One region of the Peribacillus sp. FSL P2-0133 genome, then DNA from elsewhere that is predicted to be linked to it. Evidence: predicted binding sites of a transcription regulator. Region 1 holds the regulator's gene; the other holds the start of a gene.
The links. Region 1 encodes LexA, which represses DNA repair genes until DNA is damaged. Its sites were predicted from a motif close to CGAACATATGTTCG; they were not measured.
Positions count from the first base shown of each region.

Region 2: the regulator LexA is predicted to act here: its motif matches at 11,915-11,928, upstream of uvrB (excinuclease ABC subunit UvrB).

Region 1 covers NZ_CP150254.1:2,129,617-2,146,200, forward strand. The annotation lists gene MKY17_RS10250 (GNAT family N-acetyltransferase) at 572-1,033, shown strand; gene MKY17_RS10255 (CotD family spore coat protein) at 1,105-1,407, opposite strand; gene MKY17_RS10260 (aminoglycoside phosphotransferase family protein) at 1,518-2,438, opposite strand; gene MKY17_RS10265 (hypothetical protein) at 2,600-2,743, shown strand; partial or broken gene MKY17_RS10270 (alpha/beta fold hydrolase) at 2,768-3,367, shown strand; gene MKY17_RS10275 (N-acetylmuramoyl-L-alanine amidase) at 3,692-4,381, shown strand; gene MKY17_RS10280 (XRE family transcriptional regulator) at 5,397-6,035, opposite strand; gene MKY17_RS10285 (helix-turn-helix transcriptional regulator) at 6,170-6,394, shown strand; gene MKY17_RS10290 (hypothetical protein) at 7,292-8,824, shown strand; gene MKY17_RS10295 (hypothetical protein) at 9,185-9,472, opposite strand; gene MKY17_RS10300 (LysM domain-containing protein) at 9,711-9,974, shown strand; gene lexA (transcriptional repressor LexA) at 10,183-10,806, opposite strand; gene MKY17_RS10310 (LysM peptidoglycan-binding domain-containing protein) at 10,962-11,273, shown strand; gene MKY17_RS10315 (recombinase family protein) at 11,293-11,949, shown strand; gene MKY17_RS10320 (DUF896 domain-containing protein) at 12,015-12,248, shown strand; gene tkt (transketolase) at 12,484-14,487, shown strand; gene sirA (sporulation inhibitor of replication protein SirA) at 14,785-15,225, shown strand; gene MKY17_RS10335 (YneF family protein) at 15,310-15,525, shown strand; partial or broken gene MKY17_RS10340 (alcohol dehydrogenase catalytic domain-containing protein) at 15,933-16,119, opposite strand; gene MKY17_RS10345 (Rrf2 family transcriptional regulator) at 16,391-16,584, shown strand, end outside.
Region 2 covers NZ_CP150254.1:5,478,032-5,494,615, reverse strand. The annotation lists gene MKY17_RS26615 (S41 family peptidase) at 111-1,535, shown strand; gene MKY17_RS26610 (PDZ domain-containing protein) at 1,750-2,943, shown strand; gene MKY17_RS26605 (iron-siderophore ABC transporter substrate-binding protein) at 3,051-4,040, opposite strand; gene MKY17_RS26600 (hypothetical protein) at 4,033-4,161, opposite strand; gene MKY17_RS26595 (iron ABC transporter permease) at 4,221-5,225, shown strand; gene MKY17_RS26590 (iron ABC transporter permease) at 5,222-6,277, shown strand; gene MKY17_RS26585 (YceI family protein) at 6,334-6,867, opposite strand; gene MKY17_RS26580 (MMPL family transporter) at 7,335-9,524, opposite strand; gene MKY17_RS26575 (catalase) at 9,844-11,421, shown strand; gene MKY17_RS26570 (CsbA family protein) at 11,611-11,841, shown strand; gene uvrB (excinuclease ABC subunit UvrB) at 12,060-14,045, shown strand; gene uvrA (excinuclease ABC subunit UvrA) at 14,052-16,584, shown strand, end outside.

The DNA.
Region 1 (16,584 bases):
TTGATCAATTTAGTCGTACGTATTTCCCACCGGATAAAGAGCCGGAAGAGTTTCAACTTGATACGGAGCTATCAACTTTGCTAACATTCTTTGAAACACGAGTTTAACCCTCTAAGTTTCAATTTAATAAATTTTTTATCAACTCTCCTTATGTGTTGTCAAAAAAACACACATATGGAATACAGATACACATGTTGACTGTTCCAAAAAAATCATCTAATCCATACCTTAACGTGCCCGTAAATCAAAAGCTAAACAAAAAGTCGTGGTTATACTGTTTAATGTTGGTATCGGAAGAACTGCTGTTTTTTGGAACTAACTTCTCAGATAGTGCATTCATATATTTAATGCAGCCAGTCGTCCATTTGCCACCCTATATTCGTTATGAACGTGCTTCTCCGTTACAATAAAGATATAGGAAATGGACTGGATTAAATAAAGGGAAATGGTCGCAAGTTTCAACGTTATATGGATCAGGTACATTGCCGAACGCTAGGATAGTACTTTTGGAATGTGGACGTTGCTTGGTTTGTAATATAAAAATTCACAGGTTATAGATAGGGGGATAATTATGATTGTTAGTCAAACCTGGGATTATGAAGTAATTGCAAAATTAAATCAAAATGTTCACAATCTGCATGCAAAACTATATCCGAGGTATTTTAAGGAATATAATTATTGTGCAATGAAAGAAACTTTCAAAAGCTTGGTGAAAAATAACAGTTTTGTTTTTTTAGTTTTAATAGATCATGAAGAGCCAATCGGTTACGCATGGATAGAAATTAAAAACTATCCAGAAAGTGCTTTTAAAAATGAGTATAAATCAGTATATGTGCATCAGCTTAGTATCGCTGAAAGTCAAACCCAAAAAGGTTACGGTAAAAAACTAATGAATGAGGTCTATGAAATTGCTAAAAAGAACGATATAGATTTAATTGAACTGAATTATTGGTGTGAAAACATTGCTGCAAAAGAGTTTTATAAGAAACAAAACTTTGAAAAGTATAGGGAGTTTGCATTTAGACAGTTGTAAATCCTTTGAATGTCAATTTTCAAAGGTTGATGAAAGGAATTAATAAAAACCCCGAATCGGGGTTTTTTTAATTAATATCTTAACATTCTCCTCGAAAAACTGGGGGGTTGAGGAACTCCACAAACAAAGCTTTGGGTATAACACTCTTTCACGATACTTCGGGTATGCGGTATATATGTGGTGAAATGTTTATTCACGGTAGTTGTATGTGTGGGGTGAAAAACCGGAATCACAGTGTTAATGACATTAGTTTTAACATATTGCTTTGTCGGGGAGATTTGAGGTGGATTATACTGAGTAGGCATTCTGTGAGGTGGGCAATATTGTGGTGGATATTGACCGCCTTTCGGATGCCTCCAGGGCTTATTATACATTTAAACACCTCCCGGATATTTTTTGAAAGTCATTGTTAGTTTATGAAAAAAAATGATAAAGGGACTGGTATAAATGCCTTTATCAAAAGTTCATGGGCATATCAGATCTTTCACTCATTACGAATTTGGTTAATTGCTTGACGAACAAATGACTTGTGTATTTTCTTCCAGCTCTTTTCCTTGCTTTTTGCCAAGCCCCATTCAGGGAATGCAGATAACCGTAATGCCGCAAATAATTGCCAGAAGGGTAAGTTTGTAAAATTCAACTCCGGCATCATTGATTTATATTGATGGGTGAAGTCATTCATTGCTTGCATTCCAAAATGATATGAAATTTCGAGTTGACTATTGGCAAGGTCAGCCAAAGGGTCCCCTAAGCCCGAGTCTTCCCAATCAATTATGGAAACTAGTTTATCCTCTTTCCATAATATATTTCCTGGCCAATAATCACCATGAAGGATTACTTCTTTATTCTTGGAGGGTAATGGCATGAAAGATTTTAACAAATCTCTAATCATGCTCAGATTTAATGTTTCGTCCAGGATTACCCTTTCTTTTTTATTTAACATCGCGACATATGTATTTTCTACTTTAGGCAGGAATGATAAAGATAGATCTGCACAATTAACACGATGGATTTTTGCTAGATTGATTGCCAATTGTAATATATGATCATTAAGATTTGAGGGGGTGAATTCTGACTTACCCTCAATAAACTCTAGAAGTATGCATGGCTTGGAAAATATCTCGCAGGATTGCACGAAGTAATATGGCATTGGTACAGGCAAACCGGCAGCTTTCAATATCCCTAAGAGCTTGTGTTCATCTGCTGCAATATTTGGATTCCGTTTCAGGTCATTATCACCATGCTGACGAACGATCATTTTTACGATCCGCCCTGACGATTGTAATATTTCAAGTCCTGTCACCTGTGCAGAAATACCGCCTTTTAATTCCCATGCGCGAATTAGCTTGTTTCCTTGATCAAACTTTTGAACCAATCGTTCAAAATTATCATATTCGTTCATCATATGTCATCTCCTTAATCCCGTTCAATGTTAAGGAATTTAAGTTCACATTTCCCTATAACTTTCGTGAAAAATTCAAAGGCCTCATTTGACTGCAATTTCAATAAATGAAACCAACAGCTTGTTACACACGTAAAGTAATTTAAACAAGTGAGGTGTGGAAATTGAAAATTGAAAAATATAAAGTAGATACATCAAAAGGGACGTTACTATATAATATTAGTGGAAACGGCAAGCCAAATATAGTTTTGATTAACGGAGGTTCTGGACCGATAGAGGGTTGGATGAAAATCCTACCGGCAATTTAGGAATCTTCATCAGTATTTTCCTATAATCGTTTTGGAGTTGCTGGCAGCGATAAACCGAAGGAAAGCCAAGACGGGATAAATATTGTTAACACTTTACGTGAAACATTAACAATCGTGGGTTTTGAACCTCCATATTTATTGGTGGGACATTCCCTAGGCGGCTTATATGCTAATTTATATTCCCGACTTTACCCAAATGAAGTAGCGGGAATTGTTTTTTTAGAATCCAGTACTACGAAAGATATCAGCCTTAATGAATATCAAGGCAAGGCAGTAAAAACCATTAATAAGATGTTCAAGGTGTTTGATTCCATGTCTTCACATAAACAATTCAATGAAGTTAATTTTGTGGAAAAAACTGTGGATCAAATCCAGCAAACTGATACATTTCCCGAAATACCTGTATTTGTAATTACTGGTGGACAAGAAAATCGAATGATGCCAGAGGAAATTCGAAAAAAACGACTTGAGAATCAATTGGAATTACTTTCGTTGTCAAAAAATAGCAAACACATTATCGCTGAAAAAAGTGGACATTTTCCACAATTATCAGAACCCACCATAGTGAGTGACTCAATCAAAGTTTGTGCAGAAGCAATAAATAAAATAAACCATCACCAATAAATTGTAAGCTTTTTGTTAGAGCATTATTGTTAATGTTGACTTTTTCTTAAATCTCTCTATCTCCTTCCAACACTATTTTTATGGCTTATCTCCAATAATTCCTGATGCCAAAGTGAAAAAATAGAAGATAACTTTTTCAAAAAATTTTCGTCCATTGGCGAATGTCGTAATATTATATGCCAAAAAACACCTTTTGGGGTGTATTTTTTTTGGAACGGAAGGCGAGATGAAGAATTCTATATTATTTTGAAATTTCTTTAATCCGATAGTTATGTGTACAAGCATTTATTCATACATAACATAAGATTAATAGAGGTGATAGAAATGGTAAAGGTATTTATTGATCCTGGCCATGGGGGTACGGATCCAGGCTCGGTGGGGAATGGATTAAGAGAAAAGGATTTAACTTTATCCATTGCAACTCGAATAAAAGACATCTTATTAATAGAATATAATAACGTTTATGTGAAAATGAGCAGGACCCAAGATACGTACCCCTCCTTAAACGATCGTACGAATGCAGCGAACGCGTGGGGAGCTGACTTTTATCTCTCCATCCACATTAATGCCGGCGGCGGAACTGGGTACGAGGATTACATCTATACGTCCACTAACCAAATCTCGAAAACGTATCAAGATCATATTCATTCAGAGGTTATGAAGCTTATCAACATCCAAGACAGAGGACAAAATACAGGGGATTTACATGTACTCCGTGAAACGGACATGCCTGCACTCCTGTCTGAAAATGGATTTATCGATAATGTCAATGACGCAGGCAAATTGAAAACGGCTTCCTTTATCGAATCACTGGCTCGCGGACATGTAAACGGTTTAGTTAAATGCTTCAATCTTACAAAGAAAAGTACAGCTGTATACCACACTGTCGTTAGTGGGGATACCGTATACTCCTTAAGCACCGCTTATGGCAGTACGGTTCAGCAAATTAAAGATTGGAACGGACTTGACAGTCAGTACACCATTACAGTAAACCAGAAGTTGCGGGTTAAATGAATAATTAATAATTGACTGGTTAAATTATTTATAACTTCCAGAAGCACTCCACGCAGGAAGCCCTTCTCAAAAAGAGAGGGGCTTTTCCAGGTTCAAGAATATGTATGTAATGAAATGAAATGATAATGTACATTCTACTGTCTTGATTTGATCCATTACTTGGATAATAGTGGAGGGAGTGAAAGGGGAAAATAATGAATTTGCACAGAAGGCAAAAGTGGAGTTGTGCAAATGGGGTTCACTTACTGGGATTATATATAATCGCATTTTTCAGGAAACAAGCCTCTGACGGGATTCGAACCCGCACTCCTTTCGTAAGCATAGGCTAGGGGAGAACACGCTTCCCTACGGATTTTCACCGGCAGGAATTCCACCTGCCTCAGCGTATTTGCTTTTCGGTGCTTCTGAAACCCTTACCTTGCGACCCGGTGGCTACAATGTTTTCCGGCGCTCTTCCCTTCTAGAGCTACAGAGGCAAATGCTTATTCATCAATTATAAGAATCTTATATGAAGATGTGAATCGAATAATAAAAATAAGATAATATGATTGCACAATATAGACAATTTCATTCTTTTTGCATGAAAGGGAAATTTACTGAAAAATGCGTCCTGGGACGCATATAGTTTCCAAATGCATTCACTCAATGACAAAGTAATCTGGGGAAAACGGATAGGATATTTTAAATCGCCGATTGATAATTGCAGGTGATTCAATATTACTATAGTGATCGTTTTTTTAATTCATCAGTAAATGGTCTAAGAAAACTGGTTCTGTGGGAATTGTATATGTTGGTTATTCCACTTCTTAACTAATGTAAGCTATGCTTTATTATAGGCTGACACAAAATTTAAATGGATTCTTTGTAATGAAATATAAAAAGAACAATACTAAAAAGCACAAACCATAATGGCTTGTACCTAAAATATATCAGCAAATAAAATAAATTGAATCTATGTATTGTTGCTCATTATTCCTTTATTTTCCATTTTATAAAGAAATCCTCGAGTTGGATATTAATCGTATATTTTAATGGCTTGAACCACTTTTCCTAAAATACGGACTCTATCATTTTTGATGTTATAGGTTTTTTCTTCATAAAAAGGATCCGTGCTGCAGGGAGTGAGTGTGATGTTTTCTTCATTGATATTCACTTTTTTGACTGTAGCATCGTGACCATTTACTAAAACCACACCAATTTTTCCGTTTCCGACGTAGGTTGTTTTTTCAACGAGAATCAATGATCCGTCTCTGAATTCTTTGTTCATGCTATTGCCATTCACTCTAAGGAAAAAATATTCTTTATTCGATTTTAGCATCGAATTTAATGTCGGCATATAGGCTTCAATATATTCATTGGTAAAATTAGGATCCCCAGCAGGGATATTTCCGTAAACACCAATTAATCTTACATTCTTTTCATTTAGGAATTCCATTCCAGGATTATTTCTAACGACAGGTGCTCCTTCAATGAGGTGGGATAGCGGTATTTCAAAGCATGTGGACATCATGCTCAATTTATCCATTAAAGGTTTATTCCGTCCGGATTCCCAGGCCGATACTGCCGTTGGGGCCACTTTTAATATATTTGCCAAATCTTCTTGTGTCATTTTTCTTTCTTTTCTTAACATTTTAATCCGTTCACCAATGTGCATATTTCTTCACCTCTTACTTGAATATACACTATGAGTGAAAGTGAGTAAACTTAAAGTGCGTGAATTTTGCGAAAAATTGTTGGAAACTATACTTCAAGTGTGATATTATTTTTTTAGACAGGTGGTGACAAGATATGACAAACGTTAAGTTCACACTTAAACAAGCGAGGAAGTATAAAGGATTAACTCAAGATGAAATGGCTAAAGTGCTGAAAATGGCCAAGAGGACTTACATTGACTATGAGCAATATAAGATTCCTTTGCGAATCGATAAGGCTTATTTATTTGCTGAATGTGTAGGATTCTCAATCGACGAGATCATTTTTTTTGACCCTCACCTACACTTCAAATGTAGTTAAAAGTTCAAGTGTACCAGCGTTTCTTCAACAGAGTGGCCATTCGGAATGTAAAGTCTAATCAATTACAATCCTAACTTCCATGGGACAAGATTCAAGGAATGATGGAAAGAAGGTGAAGAAAGTGGAAAGGGAAGTTGCAGTAGGAGCTGCTGCCGTTAGCACATTTAAGATTGGAAGGAAATTCGTGGAGAGGTCATTGAGGATATTATCGTACACGACGGTGTTGTCAAATTGGCTTATCACTGAAATTATTGATCCTGTTCTCAGGATGAAATACGCGTATGTAGGAGGGAGAATTTAAAGGAGTAAAAATCCAAACTTCTGGGGTGTTCCTTAATAAAAGGGCTGTATGCTGATATTTTATATAAAATAGACGATTGATACTGAGATCCCAATGAATGACAGCCAATTGCTGTGAAACATTTTTATTTACTGAATGTATAGGTCGGATTTTCAAAACACCATGAATAGGAGCAATTGGACAATGGCAAATTCGAAGGAAAAGTTAATATGGATGAACAAGCCCTTATCCTTTGCAGGATAAGGGCTTGTTCTCATTTTTGTGAACTTGAAGCATCCCGATTTCCTCCGTAAGTACGTCTTCATAAAATGAAAAAGACTGCATACCTAAATGAATTGAAAGCGAATCTTCATACTTTATCTCCATTTTTAATGAACTTCTTCTAGTTTTTTTATCCCATCTTTATGAAGGTGGCAGGTAATGGTATGCAAAAGTACAATTATATAATAATGAAGGCTATGGAAGTCCTGGGAAGGAGGGCATTGATAATAGGATGAGTTCGAAAAAATACCATAGGATATTGGAGGAGATAACAATTGAAAAGGAATGTAATCAATTATGTCGTTTTTCTTGTCCTCATTCTAACCATATTAATTATGGCTAAGCCAGACATTTCCTCAGCAGGGAAATTGAAGCCGCCCTCCGAAACTTTCAGTCCAGGGGATTGGTTTCTTGGAAGCATTCCTCCTAATCTTGACAAAGAGAAACCACCAATCGTGTTTGTTCAAGGAAGAAACAGCAGTTCAACCAGCTGGTACGGTGAAACGGAATATCATGGGATCAATGATATGTATACTAAGGCGTATGAAGCAGGCTACCAAACGGTTTTTGTTCAGCTTCATGATTCAGCTGGAAATGGATCAGTGAGCCAATATGCTAATGGAAGGCTTTTAGCGCAAATGCTTTCTGAAATCAGTAACCATTTCGGGGGCGAAAAAGTAAATATTATAGCTCACAGCAAAGGGGGGGCAGACACCCAAGCGGCTCTAGTACACTATGGAGCACACCAATATGTTGGAAGGGTCATCACTTTAGCTTCCCCTCATCATGGTTCTTACCTTGCTGATTTGGCTTATAGCTGGTATGCGGGCTGGCTTGGTTCCCTATTAGGTCAAAAAGATGATGGAACTTATTCTTTACAAGTTGGTAAAATGGCGGAATTTCGTTCTGTCACGGATAACCATGTTAACTCTCGTAAAAACATGTATTTCACTGTGGCAGGTATGAACAGAGGCCCGGTTCTTTCAGCTTTATCAATGGGTGGACAATATTTATCTTCATATGGCGAAAATGATGGTCTAGTAAATGTATGGAGTACAAAAATACCCTACGCAACACATTTATTTACGGATCCCAACTTTGATCACGACAATATCCGAGTCGGTTCAGCTGTATTTTCAAGAATTGAACCCTATTTAAGGAGTACTTCCACCACTGGGATTCCTGACTTTAATGTCAATTATAAAGAACGAGTTGAAGATGATGTCATTACAACCGCACTCGCTCAAACTGTTCTGGGTGATGTCCTGAAACAAAATGTTTGGATTGAACAAAGTTTCCATGTAAATGAATCAGCCCCGGGTAATATAACCATATATACAGCCTCAGATGATGTCGAGGTTGAATTGATTTCTCCATCCAATAAAAAATATTCACCTTCCTTAAAGGTTGATTCAGCCAAAAATGAAACTTCCTTTTTTAATGGTGCAACCATCCAAACATTCAATAGAAACAACCTCGAAATCGGTGACTGGAAAGTGCGAATGAAGACTAAATCGCCAAAAGACGCCTACCTGTTCACAGCACAATTTAACGAAAAGAATCCCATTACATTAAGTATGGCCGGAAAAGTTAAGCAAAAAGATGCAAAATTTTTAATAAAGAATCCAATGAATGATAAAAAAACGCCAATCAGCACAACATTTTTGGTTCATTTAGTAGATGAAACCGGTAATGAAATTAGTAGGAAAAGCTCTATTAAGGTAATGGAGACCGAAAATTTTACTGGTACCCTTCCAGAAGTGCCTAAGTCAGGTGTATATAATGTAACAATTGACGTCAAGGAAAAAAATGTGGATGGCAGTGAAAGAACCCGGACGCTGGTTCGTTCGGTCTATATCGAGAAATAGTGAAATGCCTTCTCTTATTGAGAAGGTATCAAATTCGAAGAAAAGTCAGTTTTCCGGCATGAGCGTCGTGAATTTCTTCAATCAGGTAGGGTTTCATCCATTAAAATCATGGTTCGGGATAAGAGCATTCCGAACCTCCTTTTTTTACTAAATGAATACCTTATCTTAATTGAAAAGGTATTTTTGGGGTAATGTTTAAAGGTATGGTTAACTTGGGAGTTGGTGATTCAGCCAAAGGAAACATTCAGGTTGTAATTGTTAATATAGATATTAATTTGACGGATGTTCGATGAGGACAGCAGCAAAGTCGGGCTCCTTGCAATACTAGAGATTGATGAATTGCAGCGAGAGACAAAGGGTTTAATCTGTCTTATGATAAGTGCCTCTATAAGACAAAATACCAGTTTTAAGTGCAGAATAATTGCCAATGCTTGCATAGCCATAAAACCAGCCCATGAAAATCCCTGCAACCAAGTGATTACGATGACTGATGAAAATGGAAATGAATAAGCCAAGACCCAAAGCGATGGTAGGGATGAATTTTGGATGAATATGAAAAATGACCTTAATAAGTTGAGTAAGAATCATGATGATCGGAATGGCTATTACCGCATCCCAAAAGTTTGTATGGATGGTTGGGAAGTCCATAATTTCACCACCTTAAATTGTAGTTTTCAATATTAATTTTCACTTTTTATCAAGGCTTTATACAATAATAAATAAATTCATATTTAAAACTAATAAATAAAAGGTTATGCAACCAGGTTTTGAAGATTTTCAGAGTTCAATTTTAAAGCCATCAATCCATATAATTATATGGATTGACGGCTTTTTCTGGTTGGCAGCAGGAATGGTTTAATAATACACGGAGCTAGCCAACATAAGTATGTTTATCTATAGTAAAAATAATGAACGAAATATCGGACTCATTTTTGATGGACATACAGAAAAACTGGTGAACCTTATCGAAACAAGCGATTTAACTATATATGATGCAAGCAATGAGGAGGTTTATCATATTGTCAAAAAGGGGGATTCCATCTCTGCGCTTGCAAAAGCATATGGTTCTACACAAGTGCAGATTCAAAAGTGGAATGACTTGGTCGATCTTAACCTTATTAAAGTGAACCAAAGATTAAGAGTGAAATGAATTTTAACTGGGAGCGGTATTTTTTAACGCTCTCCTTTTTTATTTGAATGAACTTCTTGCCAAAGTACTTACATCCGTTATAAAAGATGTGATATTCCCATGAAAATGGATTCTATTAAAAAAATATATCAAAACCTACTCTTCCATATGCATATTGAGAGAATTCAGGACATAAATTAAACAAACAAAAAAAGCGCGGTTAGCGCTTTTAGTGTATTTGTCTATATAAGCCTATTACTTTTCCAAGTATCGAAACATCTCGTAAAATAATTGGTTCCATATTTGAGTTCTCAGGCTGAAGCCTTATGTAATCCGGTTCCTTAAAGAATCGTTTTACAGTGGCTTCATCATCTTCCGTCATGGCCACGACGATATCTCCATTATTGGCATTGCTTTGTTGTTTGACGATGACATAGTCTCCATCATGAATTCCAGCTTCGATCATACTTTCACCCATGATTTCCAGCATGAATACATGGTCATCATGTGGAACCATGCTTTCGGGAAGCGGAAAGTATTCTTCTATGTTCTCGATGGCCGTTATGGGCATGCCCGCTGTTACTTTTCCAAGTAACGGCACGTTCACGACATTGGCTTTGGGAATATTGTTCGCTTCCTCCGAATTCATTATTTCAATGGCCCTTGGCTTGGTTGGGTCACGTCTAATCAGGCCTTTACTTTCCAGGCGGGATAAATGTCCGTGTACTGTTGAACTTGATGCAAGTCCCACTGCTTCGCCAATCTCCCGTACGGAAGGTGGATACCCTTTTTGGCGGACCTCTTCTTTAATGAAATCAAGAATATCTTGCTGCCGTTTTGATAGTTTAGTCATTTGTGCACCTCTTCCCCAATGTTCTTTGCTATATTATAGCATGGCCCCCAACTCTATACAAACATAAGTTCGAATTTTGTTGTTGACTGAAACAAACGTTCGTATTATAATTTGATCATAACATACGAACGAACATTCGCTTTGGAGGGATATTTATGAAAAAATTATACAAAAATTATATTTATACGATTCTATTAGCGGGATCAGTATTCATCTTTTCAATTTTATTCTCTTGTACATTGAACAATGATCAAAAAAATGATTTCCTTTCTATAGAAGTAAGTGAAGGTGACACCCTATGGGAAATTGCCGAAGAATATGAAGAAGCAAATTTGACAAAAAAAGAATTCATTGGTTGGATAGAAGAGCATAATGGAGTCAGGGCGGATTCGATTAAACCTGGTCAAGTCATCGTCATTCCAGTTAAAGGGGAAGAACTTGTCCAGAATTTGGCCAGTGAGCAGTAAGCAGTGAAGGTAGGGTATTATGAAAGCGGTAATCTATTGTAGGGTCAGCACAGAAAAAGAGTCACAGGAAACATCATTGGCAAGGCAAGAAGATGAATTAGTCAAATTGGCAGAAAAGATGGATGTTGAAGTCATTTCCATAATAAAAGAACAGGCAAGTGGTTATGAGTTGAATAGGGATGGCATTTTTGACATGCTCGAACTTTTTAAAACCAAAGAAGCTGAAGTACTATTAATCCAGGACGAAACAAGACTGGGAAGAGGAAATGCCAAAATAGCCCTTTTCCATGTCATCCTTAAAGAAGATGTGAAAATTTATACGCTCTCACACGATGGGGAACTTGAGCTATCTGATTCGGATGCGATGGTCATCCAGATAGTCGGAATTGTAGAAGAATATCAAAGGAAACTACATAATCTTAAAATAAAGCGCGGGATGATAAGGGCTGTTGAAAAAGGGTATCGTCCTCAAAAAAATCTTCAGAATCAAAGGAATTCCACTGGAAGGGACCGTAAGGAGATTCCTATAGAGGAAATTATTAAACTTCGGGCCAATGGATTGACATTTGCAGAAATCGCAGCAACTTTAAGGGGCTTTGGATACAATGTATCTAAGGCTACGGTGAACAGGCGTTTCCTCGAACATCAACTGAATACACTGGAAAGTCAATCATAGAACTTGTAATTTCGCTATTTTTTTAATACCATGACAATATCCGCAGATTATGAAGGAGCGAAATTATGTTATCAAAAGAAAAATTAGCCCGTATTAATGAACTTTCTAAAAAGGCAAAGGCTGAAGGTTTGACGGAAGTTGAGGCAAAAGAGCAAACCCAATTGAGAAGTGAGTATTTGGAAACATTCAGAAAGTCCATGACCAATACGTTGGAGCATGTGAAAGTCGTGGATCCAGAAGGTAATGATGTCACTCCTCAAAAGATAAAAAATATAAAAGAAAAAAGAAACTTACATTAATAAAGCTTGGATTCTTCTGATGGAACATTCCATTTGAGGATTCTATTAGCATTTTGGAGTAAAATGAGAGTGCATTCATGTATGTATTCTCCTATTTAGTTTAATCTAAATAGGGGACTTCTCTTATTTCTAGAAAATTGTAATATTGGGGCAGTAAATAGTGATTTTAGTTGTGATATTAAGCTTGTCACTATAATATAAAGAGGTACATTACAGGAAGGGATGTTTTTACGATATGTTAGATAAATTAGATGCACTTTCTATTAATACGATTCGTACATTATCGATTGATGCAATTGAAAAGGCTAATTCTGGCCATCCAGGTATGCCAATGGGTGCGGCGCCGATGGCGTATAAACTATGGACAGAATATATGAACCATAACCCGAAAAATCCAGATTGGTTTAATAGAGACCGCTTTGTTCTCTCAGCTGGTCATGGGTCTATGTTGTTATACAGCCTTCTTCATCTATCGGGCTATGGCTTATCTATCGATGATTTGAAAAGTTTCCGCCAATGGGGCAGTAAAACTCCAGGACATCCTGAATACGGACATACGGCTGGTGTAGATGCAACTACTGGGCCGCTTGGACAAGGTATCGCTATGGCAGTCGGAATGGCAATGGCAGAACGTCACTTGGCAGAAAGCTATAACCGCGATTCTTATAATGTGGTCGATCATTATACATATAGTATTTGTGGAGATGGGGATTTAATGGAAGGTGTTTCTGCAGAAGCCGCTTCATTAGCTGGACATCTACAACTCGGAAGACTTGTTGTTTTATATGATTCTAATGATATTTCCCTTGACGGAGACTTAAGTCAATCATTTAGTGAAAGCGTAGCAGACCGGTTCAAATCTTATGGATGGCAATATATCCGCGTTGAGGATGGGAACGATCTTCAGGAAATTGCTAAAGCGATTGAAGAAGCGAAAACCGATGATGCACGCCCAACATTAATCGAAGTGAAAACAGTTATTGGTTACGGTTCACCAAACCGTTCAGGTAAATCTGCTGTTCACGGCGCTCCGCTTGGTGCAGATGAGCTGAAATTGACAAAAGAAGCATATAAATGGACATTCGAAGAGGACTTCTATGTTCCGGAAGAAGTGTATTCACACTTCAATGAAGCTGTTGTTGATGCAGGCGCTCAAAAAGAAGAGGCTTGGAATGAATTGTTTAAAAATTACAAAGAAGCACATCCTGAGTTAGCAGAGCAATTGGAGCTTGCCATCAAAGGTGAACTGCCTGCTGAATGGGATCAGGAAATTCCAGTCTATGAAGAAGGTAAGACATTAGCTTCCCGTGCTTCAAGTGGGGAAGTACTAAATGCGATTGCCAAAAAGGTCCCTAGCTTCATTGGGGGTTCTGCAGATTTAGCCGGATCGAATAATACTGCCATAAAAGGTGAGACAGATCTATTACCTGGTAATTACAGTGGCCGTAATATATGGTTCGGTGTACGTGAATTCGCTATGGGTGCGGCTTTAAATGGAATGGCACTTCATGGTGGATTAAAAGTATACGGAGGAACATTCTTTGTATTCTCTGATTATCTACGTCCTGCCATAAGAATGGCAGCACTAATGGGACTGCCTGTAAACTATGTGTTCACTCATGACAGCATTGCTGTAGGGGAAGACGGACCGACTCATGAGCCAATCGAACAATTAGCATCATTGCGCGCAATGCCTAACCTAGGGGTAATACGTCCAGCTGATGGCAATGAAACGGCAGCAGCCTGGAAAGTGGCAATGGAGTCTACAAATAAACCAACTGCTCTTGTACTGACTCGTCAAGGCTTGCCAACAATAAAAGACACTTCCGAAACTGCGTATGAAGGTGTTTCAAAAGGTGCTTACATCATCTCTGCTTCTAAGAAAGAAGTAGCCGATGCATTACTTCTTGCGACTGGTTCCGAAGTGAACTTGGCTGTGGAAGCACAGAAATCTTTAGCGAACGAAGGAATTGATGTTTCGGTAATCAGCATGCCATCATGGGATCGTTTTGAAACTCAATCTAAAGAATATAAACAAAGCGTAATCAATCCGGCAGTGAAAAAACGTCTAGCTATCGAAGTGGCTTCACCATTTGGCTGGGATCGTTATGCAGGTGATGAGGGTGAAATATTGGCCATCAATCATTTTGGAGCTTCTGCACCAGGCGGTAAAATCATGGAGGAATTCGGTTTCACTGTAGAAAATGTAGTTGCTCGAGTTAAGGAAATGCTTAAATAATAGTAATGGGGACTGACACCAATTGGATTGGTGTCAGTTTTTTTACCAAATACAATCCTATATTATATTGAATGTGTTCCTATTCTAAAGGATATCTTCCATTCGACAAAAAAAGAAGAAAATTTCTCCAACAAACAACATATCTTTTTAGTTTGTCAATATATAATGAGAATAAATAAATTTCGTTTAAATGTGTCAGTTAAAGGGGAAAGTCATCAATAGTGGAAAATAGTGGAGAGGGTCCTGGTGGTTAGATATTTTCTTGACCAAAATAGGAGAGCTAGGAGGCATTGGCTGATGAGAACCTATCAAATTTATTTAATCGAAGATGAATTTGCCCATCATTATTATGGAAGAGAAAAGCTATTTTTCAATTTGTTTTTGGAGTATATTCAAGCAAGGGGCAGACTGAAGAGTATTTTGCAAAAACAAATCGAATATGTCACCAAAACAGTCCCGATTAACCAGTTGCAGGTAGCTATTGAACAACGTTTGCAAAAAAAGATGAATTATTGGACTCAAAATGGAAAATACTATTTAGAAAAAACAAACGGAACAAGTAAAGCCGTTTTAATCATTCAAAATGAGTCCATTACTCTTAAAGCTGAAGGAGATTATGAAGCGGAGACCGCTTTCTTTGAAAGTATTCGAAAATATGAAGCGAGTTTTCTGGCCATTGATTTCGAACATGAAAAATACGGTTGGTTAAAACCGATAAAAGAAAGAAAATTTGTCTAAATGGGGGACTTTTCGGTAGCGGGTATTGTATAATAACCTTTGGTCTAGTACACTGATGTTAGACAACATGAAGGAGGAAATAGTATGTGGGTTTACATTCTAGTTGGCGTACTGGCATTGATTGCTGGAGTAGTGCTGGGATTTTTCATCGCTCGTAAATACATGATGGATTACTTAAAGAAAAATCCGCCAATTAACGAACAGATGTTGAAAATGATGATGATGCAAATGGGTATGAAACCATCCCAAAAGAAAATTAATCAAATGATGAGCGCCATGAATAAACAACAAACAAAATAAGATAGCATGAAACTTTGATATATCAATGTTCTTGGAAGATTGGATGCAAAATTTTATATAATATCGAACTGGTTGATCCATTTAGACTGAATTCTTCCACCGATTTTATATAAAATTTTGGTTTATCTTTCATTTTTGTTTCTTAAGCCACTTTTTCTGAATGAATGATTCAGTAAAGGTGGTTTTTGTTTTGGAAGGAAATCTAAATGTTAATGTAAAAAATAAAAATCTTTTCTCTTAATCTTTTTTATTTAAGCACTTAGACAATAGAGAGTTAGTTAATATATAAAATTGATTAAAGGTAAGCATCCAAGTAATCGGGTGTTTTTGATTTGAATGAACTTTATAAATAGAAGAGCGATTAACCTGAATTGGTCGAGTGCTTATTTTTTATTTAGGGAATTTTTTACACCAGGACCTACTTCCTCGACAGCCCCCATTGGCTTATGGCTAAAAACACATAATCCGTGGGTTATTTGGAATACTTTAATGAATCAAGCTCAAGTCAGAACCGCAAATGGCTGAAGTTGTAACTTTTACGATAATATCATCTGAAGTTTTGGTATAGGGGTATTTAACTTCTTTTGGGTTAATAGGTGATAATAAGGTTTCAAAAGGTTATTATCATCCTCAGGGTAAAAGTGAGCAATCTAGGTTAATCTAATATCGGCATATACAGCATTGAATCTTTCTCAACAAGGAAATATCTCTCTAAAAATCATTCCCTCTTTCCTTTGTGTAGGGGGGATTTCATTAAAACAATAAATTAATCAACACAGTTGAGGAAGCTGTTGAGTTTTTTGACTTGACTTTATCAACTGTAAATATTATTATTACAGTAATCTTCTTGAGGAGGATGCGAAAAGTGAATAGTGATTTTACAATAGCTGTGCATAGTTTGGTCTATTTAGCTTATCTACCAGATCATATGGCAAGCAGTGAGTCTATCGCAGAAAACGTTTGTACAAACCCGGCAAGGATTCGAAAGATGATGAGCTGCTTAAGAAAAAAAGGATTTGTTAAAACTAAAGAAGGTGTTGGCGGAGGCTATATTCTAGA
Region 2 (16,584 bases), 2.5 Mb from region 1:
GATAAATTCCTTGTCTGTTTTTTTGTGTGGGGTCACCATTTTCTATAAGCATATTCTTTCCATTCCCTTCATATAGTGAAATACATATCAGGTCAGAAATGGGGATAAATATGGTCAAAAAATGGGTACTTCCTCTAGCAATCATCATGTCACTAGCCATTGGAGCAGTGGGGGGCATATATTGGACAAGCCTTCCGGCCAAGAATGAAGCAATGGATGAAAGCCAAGAAATATCAAAGGATAAGGAATGGGCAAAAGTTGAACAAGCCTACGGTTTGATCGTAAGCCAGTATGTGGAACAGGTGGACGGTTCCAAACTGGTCGAGGGTGCCATCCAAGGCATGCTGTCTGCGTTGAAAGATCCTTATTCCGTATATATGGACAAGGAGACCGCTAAGCAATTCAATGAAACCCTGGACTCCTCTTTTGAAGGGATTGGGACTGAAATCGGAATGGAAGATGGCAAGGTCATCATTGTTTCTCCTTACAAAGATTCACCTGCTGAAAAAGCAGGATTAAAGCCGAAAGATCAAATCCTTAAGGTGAATGGCGAGAGTGTGGAAGGTTTGGATCTGTATGAGACACGCTTGAAAATCCGTGGCGAAAAAGGATCACCCGTCAAAATGGAAATAAAGCGGGCCGGGGTGAACAATCCGCTAGAATTCAATATGATGCGTGCCGAAATCCCGTTGGATACCGTATTTTCATCAATTAAGGAAGTCACCGGAGAACAAATCGGTTATATCGAGTTGACCACATTCTCGGAAAATACTGCGACTGATTTCAAAAAGCAGTTGAAGGAGCTGGAAAAGCAGGGAATCAAGGGCTTGGTCATAGATGTACGCGGCAATCCAGGCGGCCTTCTTTCCAGTGTGGAAACGATTCTTGGCGAGTTTATCACGAAAGACAAACCCTATTTGCAAATTGCGGAAAGAACAGGGGAAACACAATCGTTTTTTACAAGCCTTAAGAAAGCGAAAAGTTATCCCATCGCGGTCTTGACGGATAAAGGCAGCGCCTCAGCTTCGGAAATCCTGGCTGGCGCGATGCAAGAGGCGGGTGACTATCCATTGGTCGGTGAGAAGACCTTCGGGAAAGGTACAGTACAGCAAGCTGTACCAATGGGTGATGGCAGTAAGATTAAACTTACGTTATATAAGTGGCTGACGCCTTCAGGGAACTGGATCCATAAAAAAGGGATCGAACCGACAATCAAAGTGAAACAACCGGAGTATTTTGATGCACATCAGCTGGCCGTTGAGAAGGTGTTGCAGCGGGATATGAATGATGAACAAATCCAGTATGCCCAAAGCATTCTGAAAGGACTTGGATTTGAACCGGGTCGTGAGGATGGATATTATGATTGGAGTACAGAAATCGCAGTAAAGGCATTCCAAAAACAATTTGGCCTGGATGTGACTGGTAAACTGGACGCTAAAACCGCAGCACATCTGGAATCCGCCATTCTGGATAAGATCCAGGATGAAGATAATGATATTCAGTTACGCACGGCTTTGAATTATTTAGTGAAATAAATTGATCGCACCGTTCCCCTTGGAACGGTGCCTCTTTTGCATTTGATCGAGCCCCGCCTGCGAACATGAAGGCAGTATAGGGGAAACTTAAGATAAAGCTACTTTTTCTGCATCTTAATAGGCATGAAGGTTACATTTTTGATAGAATAGGAGGTAACTGACCAGAACGAAATTTGACAAAATTTTGATTACTTTTGAGGATGGTGGAAAGAAATTGACAACGGATTGGCTGACTGCATGCTTAATGGGATTAGGAAAACTCTTCCTTCATCCTTTGCTTTATGTTTCGATTGCCTATTGTTTATTCATCGGCTATCTTCGCGTTAAACGGGAACGCCATGATTTCAATACGAAGATTTACAGTTTTTCCATGGAGCTGCGTTCCATGTTACCTCAAGGATTGATATGGGGATTGATCCTTTCCTTCGTCACGCTGGCTACTGGACTAGCCATTCCTTTGGCGGCTCTGTTCATCATGGCAGTGGTTACAGTTTTGTCCATGCTATCCATGAAAAAGAGGTTTGTTTCCCCCGTTTACACAGTGGGACTCACCTTCTTTATCCTTTTCTTTTTATATGATAGTGATATCCAGCTGACTTTATTTCAGGATGCCTTTAATCAGCTGGATCGGTCCGTATATCCGACACTTGTTATTTTGATAGGGTTATTCCTCATTGCTGAAGGGTTTTTGATTGCTGGCAATGGAAGTGAAAAGGTCTCTCCTCAGTTGGAGGTATCCAAGAGGGGGCAGCCGATAGGTGTGTATGTTTCACAGCGAATCTGGCTAATTCCCATGTTCGTTATGATTCCTGGAGGACAACTTCCAGTGCCTTTCGAATGGTATCCGGTTTTTTCAATCGGGGACATGTCCCTATCGCCGATCGTATTGCCCATTTTAATCGGCTTTAAGCAAAAAGTTCATGGGACGCTTCCGGAACTGGCCATTAGGGCGCAAGGCAAAAAGGTAGGAGCATTGGGAATTGTGATTACGATATTGGCGGCAGTTGGTTACTGGTACCCACCATTGGCAATCATAACGGCTGTTTTAGCAATCCTTGGTCGTGAATTCCTGCACTATACCCAAAAGGCAATGGATCAAAAGCTTCCTTTTTATTTTTCGAAAAGTAAGCTGGGTGTCCAGATCTTAGGCGTTATCCCTCAATCTCCGGCAGATAAAATGGGCTTGCAAAAAGGCGAGGTCATTTCGAAAATAAATGGGGTCGTCGTCAGGGAAGAAGAAGAGTTATACAGGGCGCTCCAAATAAACCGGGCACATTGCAAGCTTGAGGTCATCGATAATAATGAACAGATACGTTTTGTGCAAAGAGCTCTTTTTGACGGGGAGCATTACGAATTGGGCATCTTGTTCGTAGATGATCAATTAAAGGAAAGCGGACAAGTGGGTTAAAGTCACAAATGACACAGCAGCAGTTCGCATGAATGTAAAATAAAACGGCCTTTCTCGAATTCTATATCGAGAAAGGCCGTTTTCAGTAGGATCGCAATCCTAATTTATTACTTTTCAAGCATGATTTTTTCTATATCGTCCAGCATTTTATTAGCTGCAATTACCCCGCCAGCTGTATTCCAAGTAGCGTCGCTAACCTCATAAGCTTTTCCATTTTTAACTGCATCAAGGTTTTTCCAAAGTGGATCATTAGTCCATTCTTTTGCTGTGCTTAGGGCCTGTTTGTCCCCTTCAGGAGCGTACGTGAAGTAGAAGAGAAGATCTCCATCCATTTTAGGGATGACTTCTTTCCCAACCTCAATGGCAAGGTTACCTAATTTATTGTCTGCAGTGAAAAGTTCCTTCTGTTGTTCTGCACGTTTAAATCCTAATTGATCGAAAATCACTCCAGAGAATGAATCTGTGTAATAAATACGAGTAGTTCCAGCCATGAAACGAACAATGGAAACTTCTTGATTTACTTTATCACCCAATTTAGCTTTAAGATCTTCTGTGTGTTTATCGAATTCTGCAATTACGTCGTTCCCTTTATCTTCAAGGTTAACGGCTTTTGCATATAGTTTAAAGTTTTCTTTCCAATCTCCTCTAAGCGTTTCCGAAAAGACGGTAGGGGCGATTGCACTTAATTTATCATATACAGCCTCTTGGCGTATCTTGCTTCCGATAATCAAGTCAGGCTTCAGTGATGCGATTTTTTCTAAGTTAACTTCATGTTCAACCCCAACAACTTCGACCCCATCCATATCATCTTTAATATGGTCGTACCAAGGGTCACCAAGCCATGATTGAACGGCACCAACAGGTTTAATTCCTAAAGCAAGCAATGCCTCAGTACCTTCATTTGTTAAAACGACCACCCTTTTAGGCGTTTCTTTCAACTCGGTAGTGCCCATGGCATGCTCAATTGTGTAACTTTTATCTTCTTTCTTGTCTTCAGCTTTATTTCCATCGGCTTTATCATCCGAATTCCCGCAAGCTGCTAGAAGAAAGACTGCAAATATTGTAAAAATCGTTAATAATGACTTAAATCTAAACATCTATGTATCCCTCCCAATTTTTCAGCAAATGATAATCATTCGCACTTAACAGCATCATCATAAAATGAATATACTTTTCTGTCAATATATAAATGAAAATGATTCTCAAATTCGTTGACATAATCCCATTACCACCAGTAAAATATTACTATACAAACGTGATTGGAAAGGTAACTGGATATGTTATTAAAATATACATGGCAGAAATGGATGGGGCTGTTCATTACCATTATTTTGCTGCTGTTTTTACTGTGCTCAAGCATTGTATACGGTTATACAGATACAACCTGGAAAATGGCCATCGATGCTTTTACCCATTTCAATGGGACCAATGAACACATTGTCATTCAATCAGTAAGACTTCCGCGTGCCCTGATCGCTTCGGCAATTGGTGCAAGTTTAGCCATCTCGGGGGTTTTGATGCAAACGCTAACTAAAAACCCCCTGGCCTCTCCAGATATATTCGGGGTCAACGCCGGGGCGGGATTGGCGGTTGTCACTGGGGTCACCGTTTTTGGGATAAGCAATCTTCAAGTATTCACATGGCTGTCATTCATAGGGGCGGCCATAGCCGCGATAAGCATATATATGATTGGAAGCATGGGACGCGGCGGCTTAACACCGATGAAGCTGACATTGGCTGGTGCAGCCATGACGGCCATGGTAGCTTCACTTACACAAGGTCTTCTTGTTTCCAATGAGGCACTATTAGATCAAGTTTTGTTCTGGCTTGCTGGATCGGTTTCCGGCAGAAGTTTAGACAATTTAATTGCCGTCCTGCCTTATCTTGTCGTAGGTTGGGGCCTTGCCTTGATTATGTCCGGTAAAATGAATGTGTTATCAATGGGTGAAGATGTTGCAAAAGGCCTTGGACTGAATATAGTTTTCCTTAAACTGGTCCTGGGGCTGGCAATTATACTGCTCGCTGGCGGATCAGTGGCGGTTGCGGGTCCGATTGGCTTTATAGGAATCGTCGTTCCGCATCTTACCCGTTCTATAGTTGGCATCGATCATCGCTGGTTGATTCCGTTCTCTGGGCTTTTCGGGGCGGTGCTTTTGATTGCAGCCGACGTCATATCCAGGTATATCCTGATGCCTCGAGAAGTTCCGGTTGGAGTCATGACAGCCATAATCGGGACCCCATTCTTTATTTACATAGCTAGAAAGGGGTTCAGCGGCCGATGAAGTCATATAAGAGCTTTCGTTTATTTAATGAAAAAATATCATTCTTGATGGATAAAAAAGCTATGATCGTGATTTTCATATTATTTTTAGTCACTTCACTAGTGTTTGTGATCAGTACTGGAGTGGGTGAAATGAATATAAATCCGTTAAGTGTCCTCCAGGTCTTTATTGGAGGGGGGACGGAGAGCGATCGGCTTATTATCCAATCTTTCCGCCTGCCTAGAATAATTGTTGCCCTGTTAGTAGGGATGGGCCTTGCAGTAGCTGGAGGAATCCTTCAAGGGATGATTCGAAATCCGCTTGCTTCGCCGGATATCTTGGGGATAACAGGAGGAGCGACTGTAGCGGTCGTTGGATTCCTGGCCATTTTTAGCGATAAGAATCATTCTTTAACGGTGAGCATCAATTGGCTGCCGTTAGCTGCATTCATTGGGGCGACGGTCGTGGCCTTTCTTGTTTATTCTTTAGCCTGGAAAAATGGAGTTCCCCCGATAAGGCTTGTGTTGATCGGGATTGGGGTGATGGCTTTAATGAAGGCACTCACTACGATGATGATGATTCTTGGCCCAGTCTATCAAGCGAGCCAGGCCAACCTTTGGATCACGGGGTCAGTGTCTAACTCCACCTGGAATAATATCGCTGTACTGGCACCATGGACGATTCTATTCCTGTTAATAGCCTTCCTGTATGCCAGGAATATTAATTTACAGGAGCTAGGCGATGACCTTGCAACGGGGCTTGGGGGACATGTCCAAAAACAGCGGTTTGCATTATTGATGATCAGCACGGCCTTGATTGGTGGTTCCACGGCATTTGCCGGCGGAATAGGATTTGTGGGATTAATGGCACCCCACATGGCCAGAAGGCTGGTTGGCTCGAGTTTTGGAGTGTTACTGCCCACTTCAGCTTTGCTTGGTGGCATCCTGGTTATGGTGGCGGATTTAATTGGACGGACCTTATTCTCACCTTTGGAAATACCGGCTGGTGTCTTCACAGCGAGCATCGGGGCACCATACTTCATTTATTTACTATATAAAACGAGGAATTCGTAAATCCGATAATTGTAGAAAGCAGCAGTCATCCTAGGGATGGCTGCTGCTTCTTTTCATTAAGCTTCTTTAGCTGCTTCGATTTCAATGGTAAGCGTGATTTGATCGCCGATCAGTACGCCGCCTGTTTCTAATGCCGCGTTATAGGTTAGCCCATAATCACTGCGTTTGACTTTCCCTTTTCCGCTAAATCCAGCTTTTTCATTTCCCCATGGATCTTTCCCTTGGCCTTCGAAGGTGATGCTGAAAGTTTCTTCTTGTGTGATTCCATTAAGAGTCACATTTCCGGTTACATCGTATTCATCTTCATCCGTTTTCACGATTTTTGTTGATTTGAATGTTAAAGTAGGATTGTTTTCTACATCAAAGAAGTCAGCGGAACGCAAGTGATTATCCCGGTCTGCATTGCGTGTGTCAATACTGGCCACATCAACGGTAAAATCGATTTCTGCAGTTGTTAGATCCAATGGGTTTGCTAGAATGCTTGCATCGAACTTATTAAAACTTCCTTTTACTTTTGCGATCATCATATGTTTTACGGAAAATTCAATAGCACTGTGAGTCGGGTCGACTGTCCATTTTGTATTTGTCATGTTTATTCCTCCTGATTATTAATCTTGAATTTATATATCTTTAATTTGAGATATCTTAACTTAATGTAATTATAAGAGGTGGAAGCAATAGTGTCAACTGAAAGTTTTCCTTAATTTTGAAAACATGAAAAACCCTGTGCATTTATGGAGCACAGGGTTTTCAGACTGTATACAAACTCGATGAAAATCAAGTTTGTCTTAGTTTTTATGAAGGTTTATAAAACCTCGAACGTCGATTTCCACTCCAGGCACTCGCTTTCCGCGGGCGGTCCGGGAGCCTCCTTGGCGCCTTGCGCCTGCGGGGTCTCCCCTCGACGTGCTTTTCCCGCAAGAGTCTCGCACCTTCCGTTCCAATCAACTTTGTTTTAAAATTTTAGGTAAAACCCTTTTGTCTACAAACTCAAACCCTGTGCATTTATGGAGCACAGGGTTTTCTCTTAGAAAGGAGAATAAAGCTGACACCTTAATTAATTGACATGTTCTTTCTCTTCATGATTGGTCACTTTACTCGGCCAAAAAGCACGGCGGCCAAGTAGGGCGGTGATTGCAGGAACAAGGAACGGGCGCACAATGAATGTGTCCATTAACACACCAAGAGCAGTAATGAGCCCGAATTGAACCAATACTTGAATCGGAAGTGTGGCTAGAACGGAAAAAGTCGCTGCCAAGATTATTCCGGCCGAAGTGATGACACCGCTTGTTTCGGCAACGCCCTTTCTGATGGCCTGCTGGATTGGCATCGTTTCTTTCTTACGCCAAATGCTTGAAACCATGAAAATGTTATAATCCTCTCCAAGCGCAACCAGGAATACGAAAGAATAAAGTGGAATTGTCCCCTCTATGGCATCGACACCCATGAAATAGTGCAGGATTATCCAACCTAAGCCCATTGCTGCAAAGAATGAGAGAATGACTGTCCCCATTAAATACACCATGGCTGTCACAGATCGCAAGTAGGCTAAGAGGAGCAGGGAAATCAGGACGATGATGATCGGGATGATCATGAACTCATCGGATTTTACGGTATCCCTTTTATCGAATTGCGTCGCAGTTTGCCCGCCAATCCAAACCTTTTCATCAACGGAAGATATATTGGCGGCCTTCAATTCTTTCTCCGCCATTGTGCGGATTTCCGGAATGGAATCAATGGCCTCGATAGCATATGGGTTCAAGTTGAATGTGACGTCGTAGGATTGCAGATCTTTATTGGATTTACTTGTGACTGGATCGGCAACACTTTCAACAATATTCATCCTCTCTAATGCCGGCGCTAAATCGATATCTTCACCATCCGTATCGATAACCACTGTGGCTGGTGCCAGTTCGCCCGGTGAGTACGAGTCGGAAATGACAGAATAGCCTTCACGGGAGTTCATATCTTCAGGGAAGGAAGAGAGAATATCATATGAATATTTTATTTGTGAAGAATATCCAGCTAAAACACTGAAGATGATCAGGCATGTAAGAATGACAGTCCATGGCTTGGTCGTGACGATATGACCAAGCCATTTACCGATGCGGCCACCTTTATGCTTTTTGACGGCTTTTCCCTTTTTCTTAGCCCGTGCTTCTTCCATTTCAGGAGTACGCGGAACGATCGGGAAGAAGGAAGCCCTTCCGAATACAGAAAGCAATGCCGGTACAAGTGTTAAAGCTGCCAGCATCATGATTAAAATGGACAAGCTGAATGGTACAGCGAAACGGTGGTAGGCTCCGTATTTGGCTACAAGCAATGTTAGCAGGGAGATGACGATCGTAAGTCCGCTCATCGCAATGGCGCCTGATGAATCTTTAAATGCGGCGATCATGGCTTTCCGTTTGCTTTCATGATTCCTTAATTCACTTCTGTAGTGAGAAATTAAAAATAGACAATAATCCGTTCCGGCACCGAATAATAATACGGTCATTATTGAAATTGCCTGTGAATCGACTGTAATCCAACCATGGTCTGCCATGAATCCAAGAATAGGGCTCGTGACAATATAGGCGAAGCCTACTCCGATTAGAGGAATGATGGCTAAAAGCGGGGAGCGGTAAATAAGTAATAAGACGACAAGTACAAGTATTACTGTCGCTAATAGCAATTTGAAATCAGCACCTGAAAATAAACCGGTTGCATCGACGGATATTCCTACAGGGCCTGTCACTCGAAGGGATAATTCATCTGAATCTGTCGGGACCTTGAATGGGTCAGATCCAATGCGTTCCGATACTTTCTCATTAATGCTTTCAAGATTTTTTTCGAGAATTTCAGTCTCGGTCTTTTCTTTAAAGAAAAGCGGCTGTACGAAAGTCGTTCCATCTTCTGAAACCGATCCTTGAAGAGCAGGCAACGGAATTTCATGAAGCGGCGGTAAAAAAGATTGCTGTGTCAATGGGTTATCTGTCAGTTCTTTGGAAAGGTACTGGATTTCAGCCAAGTCGGCCTCTGTCAGTCCACTTTCCCGATGCCATGTAAGGAGGGCAGGTAATCCAGAGGATTTTGGAAACTCTTCTTTAATAAGTTCATCAGCCATGACAGAAGGTGAGTCTTCGGGCAAGTCTGCGGCATTATTTGCTGTTCGATCATTTACGGCAGGCAATGTGAAGGTTAATGCGATTGCTGCAATTATCCATACAGCAATGACAACCCAACGACCGGTTTTTCCAGTCATCATCCTGCCAAGTCTTCCTAAAATTGATTCGTCCAATGAAGGCACCCCGCTTTTTGAATATTTTATCCTTAGTTCATTATAATGGAGCGCTGTTGTCATATACAAAAATGGGTATGCTTCCTCCATGTTTCTACTAAATGCTTCAAAGCTTACTTATCATTATATGATTTACACCAGTTGTTAATGGCATAAACATATGATCAGCGATATATAGGGGGAATTTAACTAATTTCAATTAAATTTGAAGATTGAAGAGTGAAATATAGGGAAAAGGGGAAAGTATACTAGTATTGTGGCTTTTATTAACAGAGGAGGTATATTTTTGTCTGATAAATCCAAAAAACCAAATGATGAATCGAAAGAAACATTAACGAACAGGCAAGGGCACCCGGTAACGAATAACCAGAGTCTTAGAACTGTAGGAAACAGAGGACCTAGTACACTTGAGAACTATGATTTCCTGGAAAAGATCAGCCACTTCGATAGGGAGCGTATCCCTGAACGGGTGGTGCACGCCCGTGGTGCAGGTGCACATGGTTATTTCGTTCCGACCGGTAAAGCGGGGGAAGAGCCTATTTCAAAATATACGAGAGCGAAGGTTTTTCAGGAAGAAGGTAAAAAAACCCCGGTATTCGTGAGATTTTCATCTGTTATTCATGGAGGGACGTCCCCGGAAACGTTACGTGATCCCAGGGGATTTGCGGTTAAATTTTATACGGAGGATGGAAACTGGGATCTTGTAGGCAATAACCTGAAAATTTTCTTTATCCGTGATGCCATGAAATTCCCGGATTTGATTCATGCCTTCAAACCCGATCCGGTCACGAACATTCAGGACGGCAGGAGGATTTTCGATTTTTGCTCGAGCTCACCTGAAACATTCCATATGATTACCTTTGTGTTTTCCCCATGGGGCATTCCAGCTAACTACCGCATGATGCAAGGGTCAGGGGTCAATACTTATAAATGGGTCAATGAGGAAGGGAAAGCGGTGCTTGTCAAGTATCATTGGGAACCGAAACAAGGGATCAAGAACCTGACACAGCAAGAGGCAAATGAAATTCAAGCTACGAATTTCAATCATGCCACACAGGATCTATATGAAGCGATCGAACGCGGGGACTATCCTGAATGGGATCTCAACGTACAGATCATGAGTGATGATGATCATCCTGAGTTGGATTTTGATCCGCTGGATGATACGAAAATCTGGCCGAAAGATGAGTTCCCATGGCTGCATGTCGGTACGATGGTTTTGAATAAAAACCCTGAAGACTATTTCACTGAAGTAGAACAGGCTGCATTCGGCACCGGTGTCCTAGTGGATGGACTGGACTTTTCTGATGACAAGATGTTACAGGGACGTACATTCTCTTATTCCGATACACAGCGCCACCGTGTTGGTGCGAATTATCTGCAATTGCCGATTAATGCTCCAAAGAAACCAACAGCCACGAATCAGACTGGCGGACAGATGCAATATGAAGTTGGCAGAGGCAGCCAAAGCCCCCACATCAACTACGAACCATCAACTGTCGGCGGCTTGAAAGAAGCCAAGCAGACGGGCAAGGAGTATACACCTATGGTGGAAGGGAAACTTGTTCGTGAGACAATCGATCGCCAAAACAATACGAAACAGGCTGGTGAAACATTCCGTGAATTCGAGGATTGGGAAAAAGACGATTTAATTTCCAATTTAGTGGCGGCATTGGCTCCTGCCGACAAGCGCATTCAGGAAAAAATGATAGCTCTTGCCGAAGAGGCCGATGAAGAGTATGGCCGCAGATTGAAAGAGGGACTGGCCGCGGCTTCTGAACATACGGACTCTTCAAAACCTCTGGGTGGGACGGATAACCCTGAGGACGCCGTTAGAAAAGGACATGAAGCGGATCCATATTGAGTGGGCTGAAAAGAAGCAAACTTCCCTTTAAAGGGGTTTGCCTCTTTTTTTTATGGGCATAATTGGAGGATATGTGGAATGCTCTTCTGATGATGCCTTGAAAATCAAGTAGGAAATTGATTGGCAAAAAACTTGATAATCATTTAAACTGAAACTACTCTATTTTTCTCTTATAAAGGAGATGAAAAAATGATTAAAATTCTTTCTGCCCTTTTCCTTCCTTGTCTACTTGTCATGCTATTTTCAAGAGTCACCTATAACAATGTCGTGGGCCTTGTTTTAACTGTTGCCTTGATTACAGCTTCTGCATATAAAGGTTATACGCATACAAACTTATTGATCATCGTCGATGCCTTATCCCTGACAGTTGGATTTTGGTTATCAAAAAGAATGATGAAACGTACATCCAAGAGCGCCTGACACTAAAGGTGCTTTTTTTGTACTCAAACATGTCATTCCCCTCAACACATCATGAATTCCATAAAACAAAAATAGAATGGATGTTCGCTTATTGCTGGTTTGTTTTAAGGCTAATGTGGTAGAATGTGTATATATGCTTTATTAAACCGGAATAAATAGAAGGGATATAGGCATGTCCCGTTTTCATATAAAAATATTTCAATAGGAGGCTATGCTTGGTGAAGGATAAGTTTGAGTTAGTCTCAAAATACTCTCCTCAAGGAGATCAACCGGCAGCGATTGAAATGCTGGTCGAAGGGATTAAGGAAGGCAAGGAAATGCAGACGCTATTGGGGGCAACGGGGACAGGGAAAACGTTCACCGTTTCCAATGTGATTCAAAGAATCAATAAACCGACTCTTGTCATTGCCCACAATAAAACGTTGGCAGGGCAGCTTTACAGTGAGTTCAAAGAGTTCTTCCCTAATAATGCCGTTGAATACTTCGTTAGCTATTATGATTACTACCAGCCAGAGGCTTATGTTCCATCCACGGATACATTCATCGAAAAAGATGCAAGCATCAATGATGAAATCGATAAACTGCGTCACTCGGCAACCTCATCTTTGTTCGAAAGGAAAGATGTCATCATCATTGCCAGTGTTTCGTGCATATATGGGCTCGGTTCCCCTGAAGAGTACGGGGAGATGGTTGTTTCCCTCCGAACAGGCATGGAAATAGACCGGAATGCCTTGCTGCACAGACTCGTGGATATTCAATATGAGAGGAATGATATTGCTTTCCAACGGGGGACCTTCCGCGTTCGCGGCGACGTGGTCGAAATTTTCCCGGCTTCACGTGATGAACATTGCGTACGGGTCGAGTTTTTCGGGGATGAGATTGACCGCATCCGTGAAGTCGATGCCCTGACTGGTGAAATTACTGGTGAACGGGAACATATCGCGATTTTCCCGGCTTCCCACTTCGTAACCCGCGAAGAGAAAATGCGGATAGCCATTCAAAATATCGAAACGGAACTGGAAGAGCGATTGAAGGAATTAAGGGAAGATGAAAAACTCCTTGAAGCACAGCGCTTGGAGCAGCGGACCCGTTATGATTTGGAAATGATGCGGGAAATGGGCTTTTGTTCAGGGATCGAGAACTATTCCCGCCATTTAACCCTTCGTCCCTCAGGTGCGACACCATACACTTTAATGGATTACTTTCCAGAGGACTTCCTATTGGTCGTGGACGAATCACACGTAACCCTTTCGCAAATCCGCGGAATGTTCAATGGAGATCAGGCGCGGAAGCAAGTGCTCGTCGATCATGGCTTCCGTCTGCCGTCTGCAAAAGATAACCGCCCGCTAAGATTTGAAGAATTTGAAAAAAAGGTACATCAATCCATATTCGTTTCTGCAACTCCGGGACCATATGAACTCGAACATACGCCAGAAATGGTTCAGCAGATCATCCGTCCTACCGGATTGCTGGATCCGACGGTAGAAGTGCGGCCGATTGAAGGGCAGATAGATGACATGATCGGTGAAATACAGGAGCGCGTCAAAAAGAACGAGCGTGTGCTCATTACGACCTTGACGAAAAAGATGTCCGAAGATTTAACTGATTATTTAAAGGAAATCGGCATCAAGGTCCAATATCTTCATTCGGAAGTGAAGACCTTGGAAAGGATAGAAATCATCCGGGAACTTCGAATGGGCAAATATGATGTACTCGTTGGAATCAACCTTTTAAGGGAAGGCCTGGATATACCGGAAGTGTCGTTGGTGACCATTCTGGATGCCGATAAGGAAGGGTTCCTTCGCTCGGAACGTTCGCTTATTCAAACAATGGGCCGTGCAGCCCGTAATGCCAACGGTCACGTCATCATGTATGCAGACCGCATCACGAATTCGATGGAACTTGCCATCAATGAAACGAGGCGGCGCCGTGAAATCCAGGAAGATTATAATAAAGAGCATGGAATAATGCCTCAAACCATTCAAAAGGATATCCGTGACTCCATAAGGGCGACTCATGTAGCCGAAGAAGGCGAAGAGTATAAAGAAGACCTTGCACCAAGCCTCGCGAAGCTCCCTAAAAAAGAGCGTTTAAAAGTGATGGAGAGCATGGAAAAAGAAATGAAGGAAGCGGCAAAGGCACTGGATTTCGAGCGAGCTGCCGAGCTGCGTGATTTATTACTAGAGTTGAAAGCGGAAGGGTGACGAAACATGGCAATGGATAAAATTGTGATAAAAGGCGCCAGGGCCAACAATTTAAAGAATATTGATATCACGATACCGAGAGACAAACTTGTTGTACTGACCGGATTATCCGGATCTGGAAAGTCTTCCTTGGCTTTTGATACGATTTATGCAGAAGGGCAAAGACGTTATGTAGAATCACTGTCCGCTTATGCTCGTCAATTCTTAGGCCAAGTGGATAAACCGGATGTCGATGCGATCGAAGGTTTGTCACCAGCCATTTCCATAGACCAGAAAACGACCAGTCGAAATCCTCGTTCAACCGTAGGGACTGTTACGGAGATCTATGATTATTTAAGGCTGTTATTTGCACGGGTCGGCAGGCCGACCTGTCCGATCCATAATATTGAAATCACCTCACAAACGATTGAGCAAATGGTGGACCGCATTCTTGATTACCCTGAACGAACCAAGCTTCAGGTATTGGCACCGCTTGTCTCGGGCAGAAAAGGGACACATGCAAAAGTCTTGGAGGAAGTTAAGAAACAAGGATATGTCCGCATTCGTGTGAATGGGGAAATGCATGATCTCAGCGAGGAGATCACTCTCGAAAAGAATAAAAAGCATTCAATTGAAGTCATCATAGACCGGATCGTCATTAAAGAGGGTATCATGGCGCGGCTCGCAGATTCATTGGAAAGTGCTTTGCAGCTTGGCGAAGGCAAAGTCATCATTGACGTCATGGGTGAGGAAGAGCTGCTGTTCAGTGAACATCATGCTTGTCCATACTGCGGATTTTCGATTGAAGAGTTAGAGCCGAGAATGTTCTCCTTCAATAGCCCATTTGGGGCATGCCCAGATTGTGATGGCTTGGGGGCGAGGCTTGAGGTGGACCGTGATCTGGTCATCCCGAATAACGAATTAAGCCTCCGCCAACATGCGATTGCACCATGGGAGCCGACGAGTTCTCAATATTATCCGCAGCTCCTTGAAGCGGTAGCCAACCATTATGGGATAGATATGGATGTGCCCGTTAAAGATTTACCGGAAGAGAAGATGGATAAGGTCTTGCTTGGTTCAGGTAAAGATAAGATTCATTTCCGCTATAAAAATGATTTTGGAAGAGTGCAAGAAGGATATATTCCTTTTGAAGGAGTGTTAAGAAACATCGAAAGGCGCTTCAAGGAGACGAGTTCAGACTATATTCGTGAGCAAATGCAGAAATATATGTCAGAACATCACTGTCCGACCTGTAAGGGTCATCGATTAAAAAAAGAGAGTCTTTCCGTGCTCATTCAAGGGGTCCATATAAGTGAAACGACAGCTTTATCAGTGGAAGATGCGTTAGTATTTTTCGATGAGCTTGATTTGACTGAAAAGGAAGCTGCAATTGCGAGATTGATTTTACGTGAAATTCGTGAGCGGCTCGGTTTCCTGGCTAATGTAGGTTTGGAATATTTGACGTTGAGCAGGGCAGCGGGAACATTATCAGGCGGTGAAGCGCAGCGTATACGATTGGCTACGCAGATCGGTTCCCGATTGACGGGAGTACTCTATATTTTGGATGAACCTTCAATAGGGCTGCATCAGAGGGATAACGATCGATTGATCGAAACATTGAAGAATATGCGCGAAATCGGGAACACCCTGATTGTTGTCGAGCATGATGAAGATACGATGATTGCTGCGGACTATTTGATTGATGTTGGTCCTGGAGCAGGAGCGCATGGAGGGGAAATAGTGGCCGCTGGTACTCCGGAAGAGGTCATGAATAACCCTAAATCCTTAACGGGCCAATATTTAGCAGGGAAGAAATTCATTCCATTGCCATTGGAACGCCGGAAAAATGATGGCCGTGTCATTGAAATAAAAGGTGCCAAGGAAAATAATTTGAAAAACGTTAATGTGAAATTCCCACTTGGAGTCTTTACAGCCGTTACAGGAGTCTCTGGATCAGGGAAAAGTACATTAGTGAATGAGATCCTCCATAAATCGTTGGCTCAAAAGCTGAATAGGGCAAAAGCCAGACCAGGCGATTTCCGTGAGATCAAGGGAATTGAGCATTTAGATAAAGTCATTGATATTGATCAATCACCGATCGGCAGAACCCCACGATCGAATCCAGCTACCTACACGGGTGTATTCGATGATGTTCGTGATGTATTTGCCTCGACTAATGAAGCGAAAATCCGCGGTTATAAAAAAGGAAGGTTCAGTTTCAATGTGAAGGGCGGCCGTTGTGAAGCATGCCGAGGTGATGGCATTATCAAGATTGAAATGCATTTTCTTCCAGATGTCTATGTCCCATGTGAAATCTGTCATGGGAAACGTTATAACCGGGAAACTCTTGAAGTGAAATATAAAGGGAAAAACATTTCCGACATCCTCGATATGACAGTTGAGGAAGGCGTTAGTTTCTTTGAAAATATCCCAAAAATCAAACGGAAGCTACAAACGATTTATGATGTTGGTTTGGGTTATATCAAGCTTGGACAGCCTGCTACCACTTTATCAGGCGGTGAAGCGCAAAGGGTGAAACTTGCTTCTGAATTGCATCGCC